Regions from separate parts of the Enterobacter sp. Taxon_2 genome, predicted to be linked through region 2. Evidence: predicted binding sites of a transcription regulator. Region 2 holds the regulator's gene; each other region holds the start of a gene.
The links. Region 2 encodes PurR, which represses purine synthesis genes. Its sites were predicted from a motif close to CANGCAAACGTTTGCNTG; they were not measured.

Region 1 (4,044 bases), 1.4 Mb from region 2:
CTGGTACAGAACGTCATTTCCCGTCTGCAGGAGCTGGGCGGTGGCGAAGCGGTGCCGCTGGAAGGACGTGAAGAGAACATCGTTTTCGAAGTCCCGAAAGAACTGCGCATCGACGCCCGCGAAGTCGAATAGTCCCTTTTCTGATGAAAGGCCAGCACCTCCTGTGCTGGCCTTTTTTTTAACCGTTACTTTATCGTGACGACAAAATCATGTCTTTTACTGATATTTAAGTCGGTTTCACGTTAAATTCTAATTATCGGTGTTTTCAGTTGGCAGTGCTTCTCAAGGCTGGTTAATCTGAAAACGGTTTACATCATTTTAACGTAAGAGAATAACTATGCATGATGCACAGATCCGTGTCGCCATTGCGGGCGCGGGTGGACGTATGGGCCGCCAGCTTATTCAGGCGGCACTTCAGATGGATGGCGTCGCGCTTGGCGCGGCCCTGGAGCGTGAAGGTTCTTCACTTCTGGGGACCGATGCCGGTGAGCTGGCGGGCGCAGGCCACACGGGCGTTACCGTGCAAAGCAGCCTGGAGGCGGTAAAAGAGGACTTCGATGTCTTCATCGATTTTACCCGCCCGGAAGGGACGCTCACGCATCTGGCGTTTTGCCGTCAGCACGGCAAGGGGATGGTGATCGGCACCACCGGTTTTGACGACGCGGGTAAGCAGGCTATCCAGGATGCATCAAAAGAGATTGCGATTGTCTTCGCCGCAAACTTCAGCGTGGGCGTTAACGTCATGCTGAAGCTGCTGGAGAAGGCGGCGAAGGTGATGGGCAACTATACCGATATTGAGATCGTAGAAGCTCACCACCGTTACAAAGTTGATGCGCCATCAGGTACGGCGCTGGCGATGGGCGAAGCGATTGCTCATGCACTCGATAAAGATTTAAAAGAGTGCGCGGTCTATACCCGCGAAGGTCACACTGGCGAACGCGTGCCGGGCACCATTGGTTTCGCCACCGTTCGAGCGGGTGATATCGTCGGCGAACACACGGCGATGTTCGCCGATATTGGCGAACGTGTCGAGATTACGCATAAAGCCTCCAGCCGAATGACATTTGCTAACGGCGCCGTACGCTCCGCTTTGTGGCTGAAAAATAAGAAAGATGGCCTTTTTGATATGCGAGATGTGCTCGATCTCAACAATTTGTAAGCATTATTACCCATCGTGATGTGGTTATTGCAGTCGTAATTGTTTGATTGCATAGGGCAATATTTTATTGCCCTTTTATTTTGACTGTTTCAATGTGAATCAGGCTATAAGCCTATAAAAACCTATCTATTGATGCGTATTAACGTTGCTGAAATGTAAATTTTGACCATTTGGTCCACTTTATGATGCTCCATCCGCTGATTTTTTATTAAACCAGGCGCGCAAGCGTTTTCCGCAGTGATTTACCTGATCTTTTTGTCGCTTAAGCCGCATTCCTCTCGCCAGGCCTGTAAAAGACTAAACAAAATATCCGTTTTAAGTTGACTTTTACCCACCAAATCCCCAGAATGCCGCCGTTTGCCAAAAATCCGCTGGCAACACATTTGCATTGATCCATGACATGGTTATGAATTAATATGCAAATAAAGTGAGTGAATATTCTCTGGAGGGTGTTTTGATTAAGTCAGCGCTATTGGTTCTGGAAGACGGAACCCAGTTTATCGGTCGGGCCATAGGGGCAACGGGTTCGGCGGTTGGGGAAGTCGTTTTCAATACTTCAATGACCGGTTATCAAGAAATCCTCACTGATCCTTCCTATTCTCGCCAAATCGTTACTCTTACTTATCCTCATATCGGCAATGTCGGCACCAATGCTGCTGACGAAGAATCTTCTCAGGTACATGCGCAAGGCCTGGTCATCCGCGATCTGCCGCTGATTGCCAGCAACTTCCGCAATACCGAAGACCTCTCTTCTTACCTGAAGCGCCATAACATCGTGGCGATTGCCGATATCGATACCCGTAAGTTAACGCGTCTGCTGCGCGAGAAGGGTGCACAGAACGGCTGCATCATCGCGGGTGATAACCTCGATGCGACGCTGGCGCTGGAAAAAGCGAAAGCCTTCCCGGGCCTGAACGGCATGGACCTGGCGAAAGAAGTGACTACCGCTGAAGCCTACAGCTGGACTCAGGGTAGCTGGACGCTTTCAGGCGACCTGCCGGAAGCGAAAAAAGAGAGCGAGCTGCCGTTCCACGTGGTGGCCTACGATTTCGGCGCCAAGCGCAACATCCTGCGCATGCTGGTTGACCGCGGCTGCCGCCTGACGGTGGTGCCGGCACAAACGTCTGCTGAAGACGTGCTGAAGATGAATCCGGACGGTATTTTCCTGTCCAACGGCCCTGGCGACCCGGCGCCGTGCGATTACGCTATCGCCGCCATTAAGTCCTTCCTGGAAACCGACATCCCGGTATTCGGCATCTGCCTCGGCCATCAGCTGCTGGCCCTGGCGAGCGGTGCGAACACCGTTAAGATGAAGTTCGGCCACCACGGTGGTAACCACCCGGTGAAAGACATCGATAACAACACGGTGATGATCACCGCGCAGAACCACGGCTTTGCCGTCGATGAAGCCTCAATGCCGGCTAACCTGCGCGTGACCCACAAGTCGCTGTTCGATGGCACCCTGCAGGGCATCCACCGTACCGATAAGCCAGCGTTCAGCTTCCAGGGCCACCCGGAAGCCAGCCCGGGCCCACACGACGCCGCGCCGCTGTTCGATCACTTCATCGAACTTATCGAGCAATACCGTAAGACCGCTAAATAATCAGGAGCCGAGAAGACAATGCCAAAACGTACAGACATAAAAAGCATCCTGATCCTTGGCGCTGGCCCGATCGTGATCGGCCAGGCCTGTGAATTCGACTACTCCGGCGCGCAGGCGTGTAAAGCCCTGCGCGAAGAGGGTTACCGCGTTATCCTGGTGAACTCCAACCCGGCAACCATAATGACCGACCCGGAAATGGCTGATGCGACCTACATCGAGCCGATTCACTGGGAAGTGGTGCGTAAAATCATCGAGAAAGAGCGTCCGGACGCAGTGCTGCCAACCATGGGCGGCCAGACGGCGCTAAACTGTGCGCTGGAGCTGGAGCGTCAGGGCGTGCTGGCCGAGTTCGGCGTGACCATGATTGGTGCGACCGCCGACGCGATTGATAAAGCAGAAGACCGTCGCCGCTTCGACGTGGCGATGAAGAAAATCGGCCTCGACACCGCGCGTTCCGGTATCGCACACAATATGGAAGAAGCGCTGGCCGTTGCGGCTGACGTGGGCTATCCGTGCATCATCCGTCCATCGTTCACCATGGGCGGCACTGGCGGCGGCATCGCCTACAACCGCGAAGAGTTCGAAGAGATTTGCGAACGCGGTCTGGATCTCTCGCCAACCAAAGAGCTGCTGATTGATGAATCGCTGATTGGCTGGAAAGAGTACGAGATGGAAGTGGTGCGTGATAAAAACGACAACTGTATCATCGTCTGCTCTATCGAAAACTTCGATGCGATGGGTATCCACACCGGTGACTCCATCACCGTTGCGCCAGCTCAGACCCTGACCGACAAAGAGTATCAAATCATGCGTAACGCCTCGATGGCGGTACTGCGTGAAATCGGCGTGGAAACCGGCGGTTCTAACGTGCAGTTCTCCGTTAACCCGAAAACCGGCCGTCTGATTGTTATCGAAATGAACCCGCGCGTGTCCCGTTCCTCCGCGCTGGCCTCTAAAGCGACCGGCTTCCCGATTGCGAAAGTGGCGGCGAAACTGGCGGTGGGCTACACCCTCGACGAGCTGATGAACGACATCACCGGTGGCCGCACGCCTGCGTCCTTCGAGCCGTCCATCGACTACGTTGTGACCAAAATTCCTCGCTTCAACTTCGAGAAATTTGCAGGCGCGAACGACCGACTGACCACCCAGATGAAATCTGTCGGTGAAGTGATGGCGATTGGCCGCACGCAGCAGGAATCCCTGCAGAAAGCGCTGCGCGGCCTCGAAGTGGGCGCGACCGGCTTCGACCCGAAAGTGAGCCTGGACGATCCGGAAGCGCTGA
Region 2 (4,044 bases):
AGACGACCATCGCGATCGCGGCGCCAAACTCATTACGCGCCAGCCACGGAATGGCAATCATGATGACAATCAGCAGGGTTAAGAAGCCCTTCAGCGTGCCGCTTACGGAACGGTCGGCAAATTTCCCACCGAGATAGTTGCCAATCGAGAAGCCCACGCCAATCAGTACCAGCATCGCGGTCACAAAGAGAGGCGTTGCGTGGGTGATGTCATGCAATACCGGTGAAATATAGGTGTAGAGGGTAAACATCGCCCCTGCCCCCAGCACGGTGGTGAGCAGCGCGGAGAGCACCTGCGGGCGCATCAGCACCGACAGCTCTCTGCGCACGTCAGGACGTTCACCCGCGCTGCCTTTCGGCAGGGAGAAGAACAACGCCACCATTGCGACCACGCCCAGTCCAGCCGTCGCCAGGAATGACATCCGCCAGCCAATAACCTCGCCCAACCAGGTTGCCGCAGGCACCCCGCCAATGTTAGCAATCGTTAGCCCCATAAACATGGTGGCTACGGCGCTGGCCTGCTTATGTTTTGGCACCACGCTGGCAGCCACGACCGATCCCAGCCCGAAGAACGCGCCGTGGTTAAGGCTGGTCAGAATGCGTGACAGCAGCAGCGTGGTGTAGTCCGGCGCAATGGCCGAAAGCACGTTGCCCAGGGTGAAAATCGCCATCAGGAAAATCAGCGCATTGCGGCGCGCGCGGTGCGAAAGGAGAAGCGTCATCAGCGGCGCCCCCACCATCACGCCGATAGCATAGGCGCTGATTAACATCCCTGCCGCAGGGATCGAGACGTCCACGCCGCGGGCGATGACGGGCAGTAACCCCATCGGGGAGAATTCAGTGGTGCCAATCCCAAAAGCGCCAATCGCCAGGGCCAGCAGGGGAAAATTGATTTTCATGCGTCAACTCCGGATGCCGTGTCATGTGGTGACACAGAACAAAGAAGCGGAAAGCATGACATCAATCACAAAAAATGAGAAGTTAACAAAATGGCAAAAGATTTTTGCCAGAGAAGTAACAATCGGGTCGATCGGGAGGGAGAAGACTCTCCCTCCGCGTAAATCAGTGCAGCGCAGCCGTCAGACCGGCCGCGACAATCAGAGCCAGCACAATAACGGTGGTGAACAGCGAAAACTTCAGATCGGAACTCATCAATTTTTCTCCTTTTAATCCCCCCACGAAAAGTGAGCCTGCTCATTTTTGCATAATTTACGTCAAAAATCTTCCTGGATTTAGGCTGATAAACACTTTACCTCTTCCCCTTTTCATCAAGATAGGACAAAATTCCACGCTAAATTTATTAGCGTACCGGCCATTGACCCCCTCCTGACGTCCCGTGTCGTTTTCCCGGCGTGCCGCAATTCAAGATTGCGTGATAAGGGTGAGAGAAGGCAAACGTTTACCTTCAAGTTTTTCAGGAGCTTAGGATATGGTCTGGAGTGACATTTAATGGCAACAATTAAAGACGTAGCAAAACGCGCAAACGTTTCCACTACAACCGTATCACATGTAATTAACAAAACCCGCTTTGTGGCGGAAGAGACGCGCAACGCCGTCTGGGCAGCGATCAAAGAGCTGCACTATTCGCCAAGTGCGGTTGCGCGCAGCCTCAAGGTTAATCACACCAAGTCCATTGGATTGCTGGCCACCAGCAGTGAAGCGGCCTATTTTGCCGAGATCATTGAAGCGGTTGAGAAAAACTGCTTCCAGAAAGGTTATACCCTGATTCTGGGCAACGCGTGGAACAGCATTGAAAAACAGCGCGCCTACCTGTCGATGATGGCGCAAAAGCGCGTTGATGGCCTGCTGGTAATGTGTTCCGAGTACCCGGAATCCGTGCTGTCGATGCTCGAAGAGTATCGCCATATTCCCATGGTGGTCATGGACTGGGGTGAAGCGCGCGCGGATTTCACTGATTCCGTTATCGATAACGCTTTTGAAGGCGGCTATATGGCCGGTCGTTATCTGATCGAACGCGGTCACCGCGAGATTGGCGTGATCCCCGGTCCGCTGGAGCGCAACACCGGCGCGGGCCGTCTGGCCGGTTTTATGAAAGCGATGGAAGAAGCGCTGATCAACGTGCCGGAAAACTGGATTGTGCAGGGCGACTTTGAGCCGGAGTCGGGCTACCGCGCAATGCAGCAGATCGTCTCCCAGCCACACCGTCCGACCGCCGTTTTCTGCGGGGGTGACATCATGGCAATGGGCGCGCTCTGCGCTGCCGACGAGCTGGGTCTGCGCGTACCGCAGGATATTTCCGTGATCGGGTATGACAACGTGCGTAACGCGCGTTTCTTCACGCCAGCGTTGACCACCATTCATCAGCCGAAAGATTCGCTGGGCGAAACGGCCTTCAATATGCTGATGGACAGGATCGTCAACAAACGTGAAGAGTCGCAGTCCATTGAAGTTCACCCGCGTCTTATCGAACGCCGTTCCGTTGCGGACGGTCCGTTCCGCGATTACCGTCGTTAATCGCTTTACGGGGCCAGCTATGCTGGCTCCCGTAACCATTCCCGATTTAGCGTTTCGCTGTCTCCCAGATAATCCAGCAGCCAGGCCATCGCAGGCGAGACATCACTTTGCTGCCAGGTCAGGCAGCAGGCCGCATCCGGGAACGGATTCTCCAGCGTCAGCTCAACCCACTCTCCGGTATCGATGCGCGGACGCGCGAAATGAACGGGCACCATCGCGACGCACAGTCCGGCGCTGAGGCACGTCGCCGACGATTCCCAGTCAGGGGCTACCACCCGCCGCTGGTTGTCCAGAAGCCAGGTGATACGCTTGGGCAATGAACGGGAGGTATCCTCCAGCACCAGCGACGGCCAGTTGCGCAGCGTATCATCGCTGAGCGGCCCCTCCATCACCGCCAGCGGATGATCGCTTGCCACCACGCACTTCCAGCTCAGCATGCCCATATCGCGAAAGGCGTAACGTCCCCCGACCGGGATCGCCTGCGTGGCCCCGATTGCCATCTCTGCCCTGCCGTCCGCCAGCGCATCCCAGACGCCGTTGAACACCTCCTGCGAGACCCGCAGCTCGACATCTGAAAAATGACGATAGAAATCGACGATCATCTGCCGGGTACGTTCCGGCTTAACGATGTTATCCACCGCGATGGAAAGATGCCCCCGCCAGCCGTTAGCGATCTGCTGACACTGTTCGCGGGTGATCTGCATTTTTTTGATAACAGAACGCCCTTCCTTCAAAAACCACGCCCCGGCGGGCGTTAATTCCACATCACGATGGCGCCGCTCAAACAGCGGAACCGCCAGCCACTCCTCCAGCTGACGCACCGTGTAGCTGATGGCCGAAGGGACGCGGTGCAACTCCTGCGCTGCACCGCTAAAGCTGCCGTTACGCGCGACAGCATCGACCACTTCAAGAGAATAATCTGACCACATTTTCTGCCTGCAAAAAATTTGAATGCACCCGCCAAATATTAGCGTTTCACAAGCGGCTTTGCACTCCCTACACTCTGCGCCAACGTACACCTGCCTCCTCAGGAGAATAAGAGAATGCAACCCAGGAAAGGATTTTTAGTCTGGCTCGGCGGCTTAAGCGTGCTGGGCTTTTTGGCCACCGACATGTACCTGCCCGCGTTTGCCGCCATGCAGGAAGATTTGCAAACCCCTGCGGCGGCCATCAGCGCCAGCCTGAGCCTGTTCCTTGCCGGTTTCGCTTTCGCGCAGCTGCTGTGGGGACCGCTCTCGGATCGCTTTGGTCGTAAACCGGTACTGCTGCTGGGTCTGGCCATTTTTGCCGTGGGCTGCCTGGGGATGCTGTGGGTGCGCGATGCCACCTGGCTGCTGGTGCTGCGCTTTATTCAGGCCGTGGGCGTCTGTGCTGCGGCGGTGACCTGGCAGGCACTGGTGACCGACTACTATCCGGCTAACCGCACAAACCGTATTTTCGCCACCATTATGCCGCTGGTGGGTCTTTCCCCTGCCCTGGCTCCGCTGCTGGGCAGCTGGATCCTCGCGCACTTTGACTGGCAGGCCATTTTTGCCACGCTGTTTGCCATCACGCTGGTGCTGATGCTGCC
Region 3 (4,044 bases), 2.4 Mb from region 2:
AACGTTACTGGATCACGATGGTGTTAATGATGTTCTCAGCAGCCGTCTGCGCTTTCTGCTGATCTTCCGCTGGCAGGGTGATCTGCAGGGTCAGCAGTTTGTTATCGACCTTGCCCAGCACGACAGAGGAGTACGCGGTCTGGCCTTTCGCAGAGATGATGCTGTCCAGCTGCTGCAGCTTATGGCCTTTCAGCTCGATGGATTTATTGGTCACGACCTGCAGCTGAGGGTCGCGGCCGCGCTGCTGATCTTCCAGACGTTTGGACAGAACGGCCAGATCTTCGCTGGTGTCGTCGCCCACAATCACAATGACCGCTTTCTGCCCGGTTGCGTCGGAGTAAACGTGCATGTTGTTCGCCTGGGTGCCCAGCTTGCCGCTCTGGTCAGTCATATCGGCTGGCAGAGAGAAACTGAGTTTGCCATCCATCAGATTAACCGGCTGGCCGGTCGCGTTGCTCTCTGCGGATGCGCCCTGAGCAGGCGTTTTCGTGTCGCTGTTATCACAGGCTGCAAGACCCACAACCAGCAGGCCAATCCCGACATATTTAACCAGATTGCGCATTGACTTCTTCCTTTCGATAAACGGCCATAACGGCTCATTCGCTCATCTTATCACAACTGATAAAGCGAACCCTTAACCAGCCTGCAATGCCGTGATTTCAGATTTATCTGCCAGTCTTTTCAGCAGCATATTGAGCAGTACGCCGTACATGGGCAGGAAGAAGACAATGCTGATGAGGACCTTGAAGCAGTAGTCCACCAGCGCGATTTCCATCCAGTGTTCGGCCATGAACGCATCCGGGCTACGCCAGAAGGCGATGAAGAAGAAGGCCAGCGTATCGCTCACGTTTCCGAACAGCGTGGAGGCGGTTGGCGCCATCCACCAGCGGTGATTTTGCCGCAGGCGGTTAAACACGTGCACGTCGAGGATCTGCCCCAGCGCGTAGGCCATAAAGCTGGCGGCGGCGATACGGGCGACAAACAGGTTAAAGTGGGTTAACGCCTCAAAGCCCTGCCAGCTTCCCATATAAAACAGAGAGGAAACCCCGTACGAGATAAACAGCGCCGGGAGCATGACCGAAAAAATAATGCGGCGAGCCAGCGGTGCGCCAAAGATACGCACGGTCAAATCGGTCGCGAGGAAAATAAACGGAAAACTGAACGCGCCCCAGGTGGTATGAAAACCAAAGATGGAGATCGGGAGCTGCACCAGATAGTTGCTGGAGGTGATCACCAGCAAATGGAAAAGCGAAAGCCAGAACAACGCTTTTACGCGTTGAGATTCGGAAAACGACGTCATATTGTGACCTTTTTATACGTTGGGGTGAGGGAACCCAATAAAAACCGCAGCATGATACTGCTTTGGCAGGACATTGCAATGGTTAGTTTTTACGCAATCGTTAACCTGGTTTGCATTGATCGCAACCGGGCGTAAACTACAGCCGTTTTTATCTGACCGAGAAGATCATGACCGACCTGTTTTCCAGCCCAGACCACACCCTTGATGCCCAGGGCCTTCGCTGCCCGGAACCGGTAATGATGGTACGTAAGACCGTGCGCAATATGCAGACCGGTGAAACGCTGTTGATTATTGCCGATGACCCGGCCACAACCCGCGATATTCCCGGTTTTTGTACCTTTATGGAACATGAGCTGGTGGCACAGCAGACTGAGGCGCTGCCGTACCAGTATTTGATTCGTAAGGGGTAGATGGGCTGGTGGTGTTGTAGGCCGGGTAAGGCAAAGCCGCCACCCGGCAAAAATACGTCCTCTGCGGCCTGATGCCCTCACCCCGACCCTCTCCCACGGGGAGAGGGAGAAAGTCATCCTTTCATCCACGCCCGGATCCCGTCCAGGAACATCTGCGTCGCCATCATGACCAGAATCAGCCCCATCAGGCGCTCCAGCGCGTTCACCCCTTTCTCACCCAGCAGGCGCAGGAACAGGGACGACTGCAGCAGGATAATAAACGTCCCGCCCCAGGCGATCAGCAGGGCAATCACCAGATGACTCATCTGGTTCGGATACTGATGCGACAGCAGCATCAGCGTGGCCAGAATGGTCGGGCCCGCGACGAGGGGGATCGCCAGCGGCACAATAAACGGCTCTTCACCCGCTGGCAGGCCGCTGCTGCTGCCTTCCGCGCTCGGGAAAATCATCTTAATGGCAATCAGGAACAGAATAATCCCGCCGGAAATCGACACGGTTTCGGCGCGCAGGTTCAGGAATGCGAGGATTTTTTCCCCGGCAAACAGAAAGATAAACATCACCAGCAGGGCGATGAGCAGCTCGCGGATCATGATCGCCCGGCGGCGCTTCGGCTCGGTGTGCTTCAGCACCGACATGAAGATCGGCAGGTTACCCAGTGGATCCATTATCAGAATCAATAAAACCGCTGCGGAAATGATTTCACTCATGTAAATTATCCCTGAAATTCTCTATGGTTATTATGATAATTAGCTGTATTTCTGATTGCCGGGCAATCATCGATTAATTTCGCTTGCGACTTTGGCAGCATTTTGTAATGTGAAGCATATCCCAGTTCAATACTGGCTTGCACAAACAGCACACACCCTCAGCAGGAAAAAAATGCTATGAAAAACGTTGGTTTTATCGGCTGGCGCGGTATGGTCGGCTCTGTACTCATGCAACGCATGGTTGAAGAGCGCGATTTCGACGCTATCCGCCCGGTCTTCTTCTCCACTTCCCAGCTCGGCCAGGCTGCTCCGTCCTTTGGTGGTACCACAGGCACGTTGCAGGATGCTTACGATCTGGAAGCGCTGAAGGCGCTCGACATTATTGTGACCTGCCAGGGCGGCGATTATACCAACGAAATCTATCCAAAGCTGCGTGAAAGCGGCTGGCAGGGCTACTGGATTGACGCGGCCTCGTCGCTACGCATGAAAGACGATGCCATCATCATTCTCGACCCGGTTAACCAGGGCGTGATCACCGATGGCCTGAACAACGGCGTGAAAACCTTTGTCGGCGGTAACTGCACCGTCAGCCTGATGCTGATGTCCCTCGGCGGCCTGTTTGCGCAGGATCTGGTGGAGTGGGTCTCCGTGGCGACCTACCAGGCGGCGTCCGGCGGCGGCGCGCGTCACATGCGCGAGCTGCTGACCCAGATGGGCCAGCTGCACCAGAGCGTTGCGACCGAGCTGGCAAACCCGGCATCCGCTATTCTGGATATCGAGCGTAATGTCACTCAGCTGACCCGCAGCGGCGAGCTGCCGGTGGATAACTTTGGCGTACCGCTGGCAGGCGGCCTGATCCCGTGGATCGACAAACAGCTGGATAACGGCCAGACCCGCGAAGAGTGGAAGGGCCAGGCTGAGACCAACAAAATTCTCAATACCGCGAACACCATTCCGGTTGATGGCCTCTGCGTGCGTATCGGCGCGCTGCGCTGCCACAGCCAGGCCTTCACCATTAAACTGAAAAAAGATGTGTCTATTCCGACCGTGGAAGAGCTGCTGGCCGCGCACAACCCGTGGGCGAAAGTGGTGCCAAACGATCGCGATATCACCATGCGCGAGCTGACCCCGGCTGCCGTTACCGGCACGCTGACCACGCCGGTTGGCCGTCTGCGCAAGCTGAACATGGGGCCGGAGTATCTCTCCGCGTTCACCGTTGGCGACCAGCTCCTGTGGGGCGCTGCCGAGCCGCTGCGCCGCATGCTGCGCCAGCTGGCGTAATAATTTGTTAAATACCGGGGGTGATTTTCACCCCTTTTTTTTGCGTACTACATGGAGTAACACGCGTATGTCTTATTTTTTATCAGGAGTCATCTAGAGCGTTGGCTATGCTTTAAGGAAGAGTCATTTCTTACCTGAGGTTCGAACGGAGCAGATTGGATGCACATTTTTGTGCTGTCCCGTTCAGGTCACATTAAAAGTCGTCCCGGAGCGCTTAAAAAGGACGACATAAAAAACAGGATGAATACCATGTCCGATCGTGTGGATAGAGACGTGATTAATGCGCTTATTGCGGGTCATTTCGCTGACCCCTTTTCTGTGCTTGGGATGCATCGTACTGAGGATG
Region 4 (4,044 bases), 1.1 Mb from region 2:
GCGTATCTTCTTTAGTGCGGGCAATCCAGGTTTCACCCGGCTGCTGGACGATGCGGTGCTCCGGCGTCACCCGGTTCTGGCTATCAATGACAATACGCAGCGGCTGACGCAGGTTCTCCTGCGGGTAAAGCGCCTGGGTATCGGCATTCAGTTCGTCCCAGCGCACGGTCATAGCCGGATCGTCAGCCAGAACGGTTTCACTGCTGGTGAGAATAGCATGGCTTTGCGCGCGCAGACGTTGCACATCGCGCCTTGCCTGTGGCGACGTGATCCACTGGCTTTCGCCGTTTGCCATCGCCGTACGACCATCCAGCGAGGCGCCCAGCTTGAGCTGAATATACGGGAACCCCGTACGCATGCGCTTCAGAAAGCCTTTATTGAGCGCTTCCGCGTCCTGCATCATCAGGCCATGGCTGACGTCAATGCCTTCCTGCTGCAGACGATACAGACCGCGTCCGGCTACCTGCGGATTCGGATCCTGCATCGATGCGACCACACGCGAAACACCTGCCGCGATCAGCGCTTCGCAGCACGGCGGCGTACGCCCGTGATGGCTGCAGGGCTCCAGCGTGACGTAGGCCGTAGCACCGCGCGCCTTCTCGCCGGCCATGCGCAGCGCATGAACCTCAGCATGCGGTTCACCGGCACGATAGTGAAACCCCTCCCCCACGATCTCGCCATCTTTGACGATAACGCACCCGACGTTCGGGTTAGGATGGGTCGTAAAACGACCGCGCTGCGCCAGCTTCATGGCTCTCGCCATGTAAATCTCATCCTGCATGAGCTTAATCCTGTAAGCGGGCGATCTCTTCGCCAAACTCTTTGATATCTTCGAAACTGCGGTAGACCGAGGCGAAGCGGATATAGGCGACCTTATCGAGCTTTTTCAGCTGCTCCATCACCAGGTTGCCGATCATTTTGCTCGGCACTTCACGCTCACCCAAACCACGAAGGTAAGATTTTATGTGGTTTAACGCCATTTCAACGTCGTCCGCACTAACGGGACGTTTTTCCAGGGCCTTCAGCATCCCGCTGCGCAGTTTCTCTTCGTTAAACGGCTCGCGCACGTCGTTGCTTTTTACCACGCGCGGCATTACCAGCTCAGCAACCTCAAAGGTCGTGAAACGCTCGTTGCACACCAGACATTGCCGACGACGGCGTACGGATGACCCTTCGCCCACAAGACGAGAGTCGATGACTTTGGTATCCACAGCGGAGCAGAATGGGCAATGCATACGGTATCCCTGTTATCCGGTTAACTGATTTTCATTTTACCCTGATCTGGCCTGACAACAAAGGAAGAGCTTTTTGAGACAATGGATCTATGTCTGACACGATGATGCTGGCTACCATTAGGACGATCCGTTATTTCAAGGAAATAAACGCAATGACAAGACGTTACCTGAAAATTTTGCTGGTGGGGAGCCTCTTCACCCTTAGCGCCTGTGCACAGCAAACCGAAGTCCGTCAGATGAAACAGAGCGTGAATACGCTCAATACGGCGATGGACAAACTGAACAAAGAAACGGTGAAGATCACCCAGCAAAACGCGCTGAATGCTAAATCCAGCAGCGGGGTTTATCTGTTACCGGGGGCGAATACGCCTGCGCGTCTCAATAGTCAGATTGGCACGCTGAAAATGTCTCTGGTGAACGTGGCGGCAAATGCAAATGGTACTCGCGCAACATTACGCATCCAGGGAGAATCCAACGATCCGTTGCCAGCCTTCAGCGGCACCGTCGAATGGGGACAGATCCAGGGCACCACGGAGAGCTACCAGGAGGTGAATGTTAACCGTCAGCTGTTCACCGCACCGGCCAGCGTGCTGGCTCCGAGCGATGTTGACATTCCACTGCAGCTTAACGGACTGACTCCGGATCAGTTAGGTTTCATCCGCATTCACGATATCCAGCCCGCCGCTCAGTAACCCCTCTTTTAGCGGAGTGAAATGTCACTCCGCTAACATTTACATTTCGTATGGATTGGCAACATAAATGATTGCCGCTACAATCCCGGCCGTTTAAAGTACGCAAACGTGAACGCAATCGATTACGCGTGTGAGAGATATGTGAAACAACACATATTTTTGTGAGCAGGGATTCCTATAATAGGCACCGCAGAAACACGAAATATTTAGAAACGCAATTCGCGCATTTTTCACTCCCGGAAGGGAATTTCAATCAGTGGCATGATTATGAAAAAAACATTACTCGCAGCTGGCGCCGTGCTGGCACTTTCTTCCTCTTTCACTGTTAACGCAGCGGAAAACGATAAACCACAATACCTCTCCGACTGGTGGCACCAGAGCGTTAACGTGGTCGGCAGCTACCACACGCGTTTCGGACCACAGATTCGTAACGATACCTACCTGGAATATGAAGCGTTCGCCAAGAAAGACTGGTTTGATTTCTATGGCTACATGGATGCACCGGTCTTCTTCGGTGGTAACTCTCAGGCTAAAGGTATCTGGAACCACGGCTCCCCTCTGTTCATGGAAATCGAACCACGCTTCTCCATCGACAAGCTGACCGGCACCGATCTGAGCTTCGGCCCGTTCAAAGAGTGGTACTTCGCGAACAACTACATTTACGACATGGGCCGCAACGAGTCCGGTCGTCAGAGCACCTGGTATATGGGTCTGGGTACGGACATCGACACTGGCCTGCCAATGAGCCTGTCTCTGAACGTCTATGCCAAATATCAGTGGCAGAACTATGGCGCTGAAAACCAGAACGAATGGGATGGCTATCGTTTCAAAGTGAAATACTTTGTGCCAATCACCCAGCTGTGGGGCGGTAACCTGAGCTACATCGGCTTCACCAACTTCGACTGGGGTTCAGATCTGGGCGATAAGAGCGGTTACGCAGAGAACGGTATTAAGCAGCGTACCAATGACTCCATAGCCTCCAGCCACATCCTGGCGCTGAACTACGATCACTGGCATTACTCTGTTGTGGCACGTTACTGGCACAACGGCGGCCAGTGGAACGACGACGCTAAACTGGTATGGATGAACGAACACGTCCGTTCTACCGGTTGGGGTGGTTACCTGGTTGTGGGTTACAACTTCTAATCAGCGCGGGTTTCGCCCGGTGGCGCTACGCTTACCGGGCCTACGACCCAAATGTAGGCCGGGTAAGGCGTAGCCGCCACCCGGCTTTTTACTGCTTAACCTTCCGCAAAAAATCTGCCAGAGACCTGTCCGCACTTTCGCTAAACCGCCTTTCCGTAGTCACAATATTGAGACACCGGTCGAGCCGGAAACAGCGATAGTCATCGCGCCGTTCACACCACGCCGCCAGCAGCCAGCGCTCCCCCCAGAAGAACAGCCCCAGCGGCTGAACCTCACGATTAGACAACTGTCCTGCTTCATCACGGTAATGCAGCGCCAGCACCTGTTGGGCGGAAATCGCCTGATGAATCCTGTCAAAGTCGCTGCGGGAGTGGCTTTGCATGCAAAAATCCGGGGCGTAGATCCGCGTCTGCTCCGCCTTTCGACGACTCTCCTCGGGCAGGATAGCCAGCACCTTTTCCTGAGCCGACTCCAGCTCGCGCGACAGCGATTCGCCTCCCCAGGTTTTGAGCAGGCGAATCGCGACGATCAGCGCCTCAGATTCCTTATTTGTCAGCATCAGTGGCGGCAGGTCAAAACCCGACATCAGCCGATATCCGCTCCCTGCCTCACCTTCCACTGGCACACCGGAAAGCGACAGGTCGCGGATATCGCGGTAGACCGTGCGCTCGGACACGCCAAGCCGGTCCGCCAGATGCGCTGCCGTTGTCAGACGCCTGCCCCGCAGGATCTGCACAATCTGAAACAAACGGTCAGCGCGTCGGGTCATATCTTATTCCGTTCTCAGGCAGGTTGATGGAGGCCGACGCGGTTACCCTCGCTGTCGGTAAACAATGCGATAGTGCCAATGCCATGCGGCAGTTCCAGCGGGCCAAACACGCACTCGCCGCCCGCAGAGGCGATGCGATCGAGCGTGGCCGCCAGATTATCAGTATGCAGGTAAATAATAGCGCCCTGCAAAGACGGTGTAA

Region 1: a site for PurR is predicted at 1,378-1,395, ahead of carA (glutamine-hydrolyzing carbamoyl-phosphate synthase small subunit). Genes of this name have one in related genera too.
Region 3: a site for PurR is predicted at 1,391-1,408, ahead of tusA (sulfurtransferase TusA). Genes of this name have one in related genera too.
Region 4: a site for PurR is predicted at 2,039-2,056, ahead of AC4IC4_RS04590 (nucleoside-specific channel-forming protein Tsx). Genes of this name have one in related genera too.

The regions. Positions count from the first base shown of each region.
Region 1 is NZ_CM178024.1:698,446-702,489, forward strand. Features, by position in the region: gene ispH (4-hydroxy-3-methylbut-2-enyl diphosphate reductase) at 1-132, shown strand, start outside; gene dapB (4-hydroxy-tetrahydrodipicolinate reductase) at 338-1,159, shown strand; gene carA (glutamine-hydrolyzing carbamoyl-phosphate synthase small subunit) at 1,614-2,762, shown strand; gene carB (carbamoyl-phosphate synthase large subunit) at 2,781-4,044, shown strand, end outside.
Region 2 is NZ_CM178024.1:2,055,374-2,059,417, reverse strand. Features, by position in the region: gene AC4IC4_RS09755 (MFS transporter) at 1-898, opposite strand, end outside; gene cydH (cytochrome bd-I oxidase subunit CydH) at 1,062-1,151, opposite strand; gene purR (HTH-type transcriptional repressor PurR) at 1,449-2,474, shown strand; gene punR (DNA-binding transcriptional activator PunR) at 2,492-3,403, opposite strand; gene punC (purine nucleoside transporter PunC) at 3,518-4,044, shown strand, end outside.
Region 3 is NZ_CM178024.1:4,489,942-4,493,985, reverse strand. Features, by position in the region: gene AC4IC4_RS21430 (DcrB family lipoprotein) at 5-562, opposite strand; gene AC4IC4_RS21425 (7-cyano-7-deazaguanine/7-aminomethyl-7-deazaguanine transporter) at 635-1,300, opposite strand; gene tusA (sulfurtransferase TusA) at 1,468-1,710, shown strand; gene yhgN (NAAT family transporter YhgN) at 1,824-2,417, opposite strand; gene asd (aspartate-semialdehyde dehydrogenase) at 2,595-3,698, shown strand; gene glgB (1,4-alpha-glucan branching enzyme) at 3,948-4,044, shown strand, end outside.
Region 4 is NZ_CM178024.1:997,893-1,001,936, reverse strand. Features, by position in the region: gene ribD (bifunctional diaminohydroxyphosphoribosylaminopyrimidine deaminase/5-amino-6-(5-phosphoribosylamino)uracil reductase RibD) at 1-781, opposite strand, end outside; gene nrdR (transcriptional regulator NrdR) at 786-1,235, opposite strand; gene AC4IC4_RS04595 (SadB/YajI family lipoprotein) at 1,388-1,927, shown strand; gene AC4IC4_RS04590 (nucleoside-specific channel-forming protein Tsx) at 2,195-3,073, shown strand; gene AC4IC4_RS04585 (helix-turn-helix transcriptional regulator) at 3,162-3,842, opposite strand; gene AC4IC4_RS04580 (VOC family protein) at 3,857-4,044, opposite strand, start outside.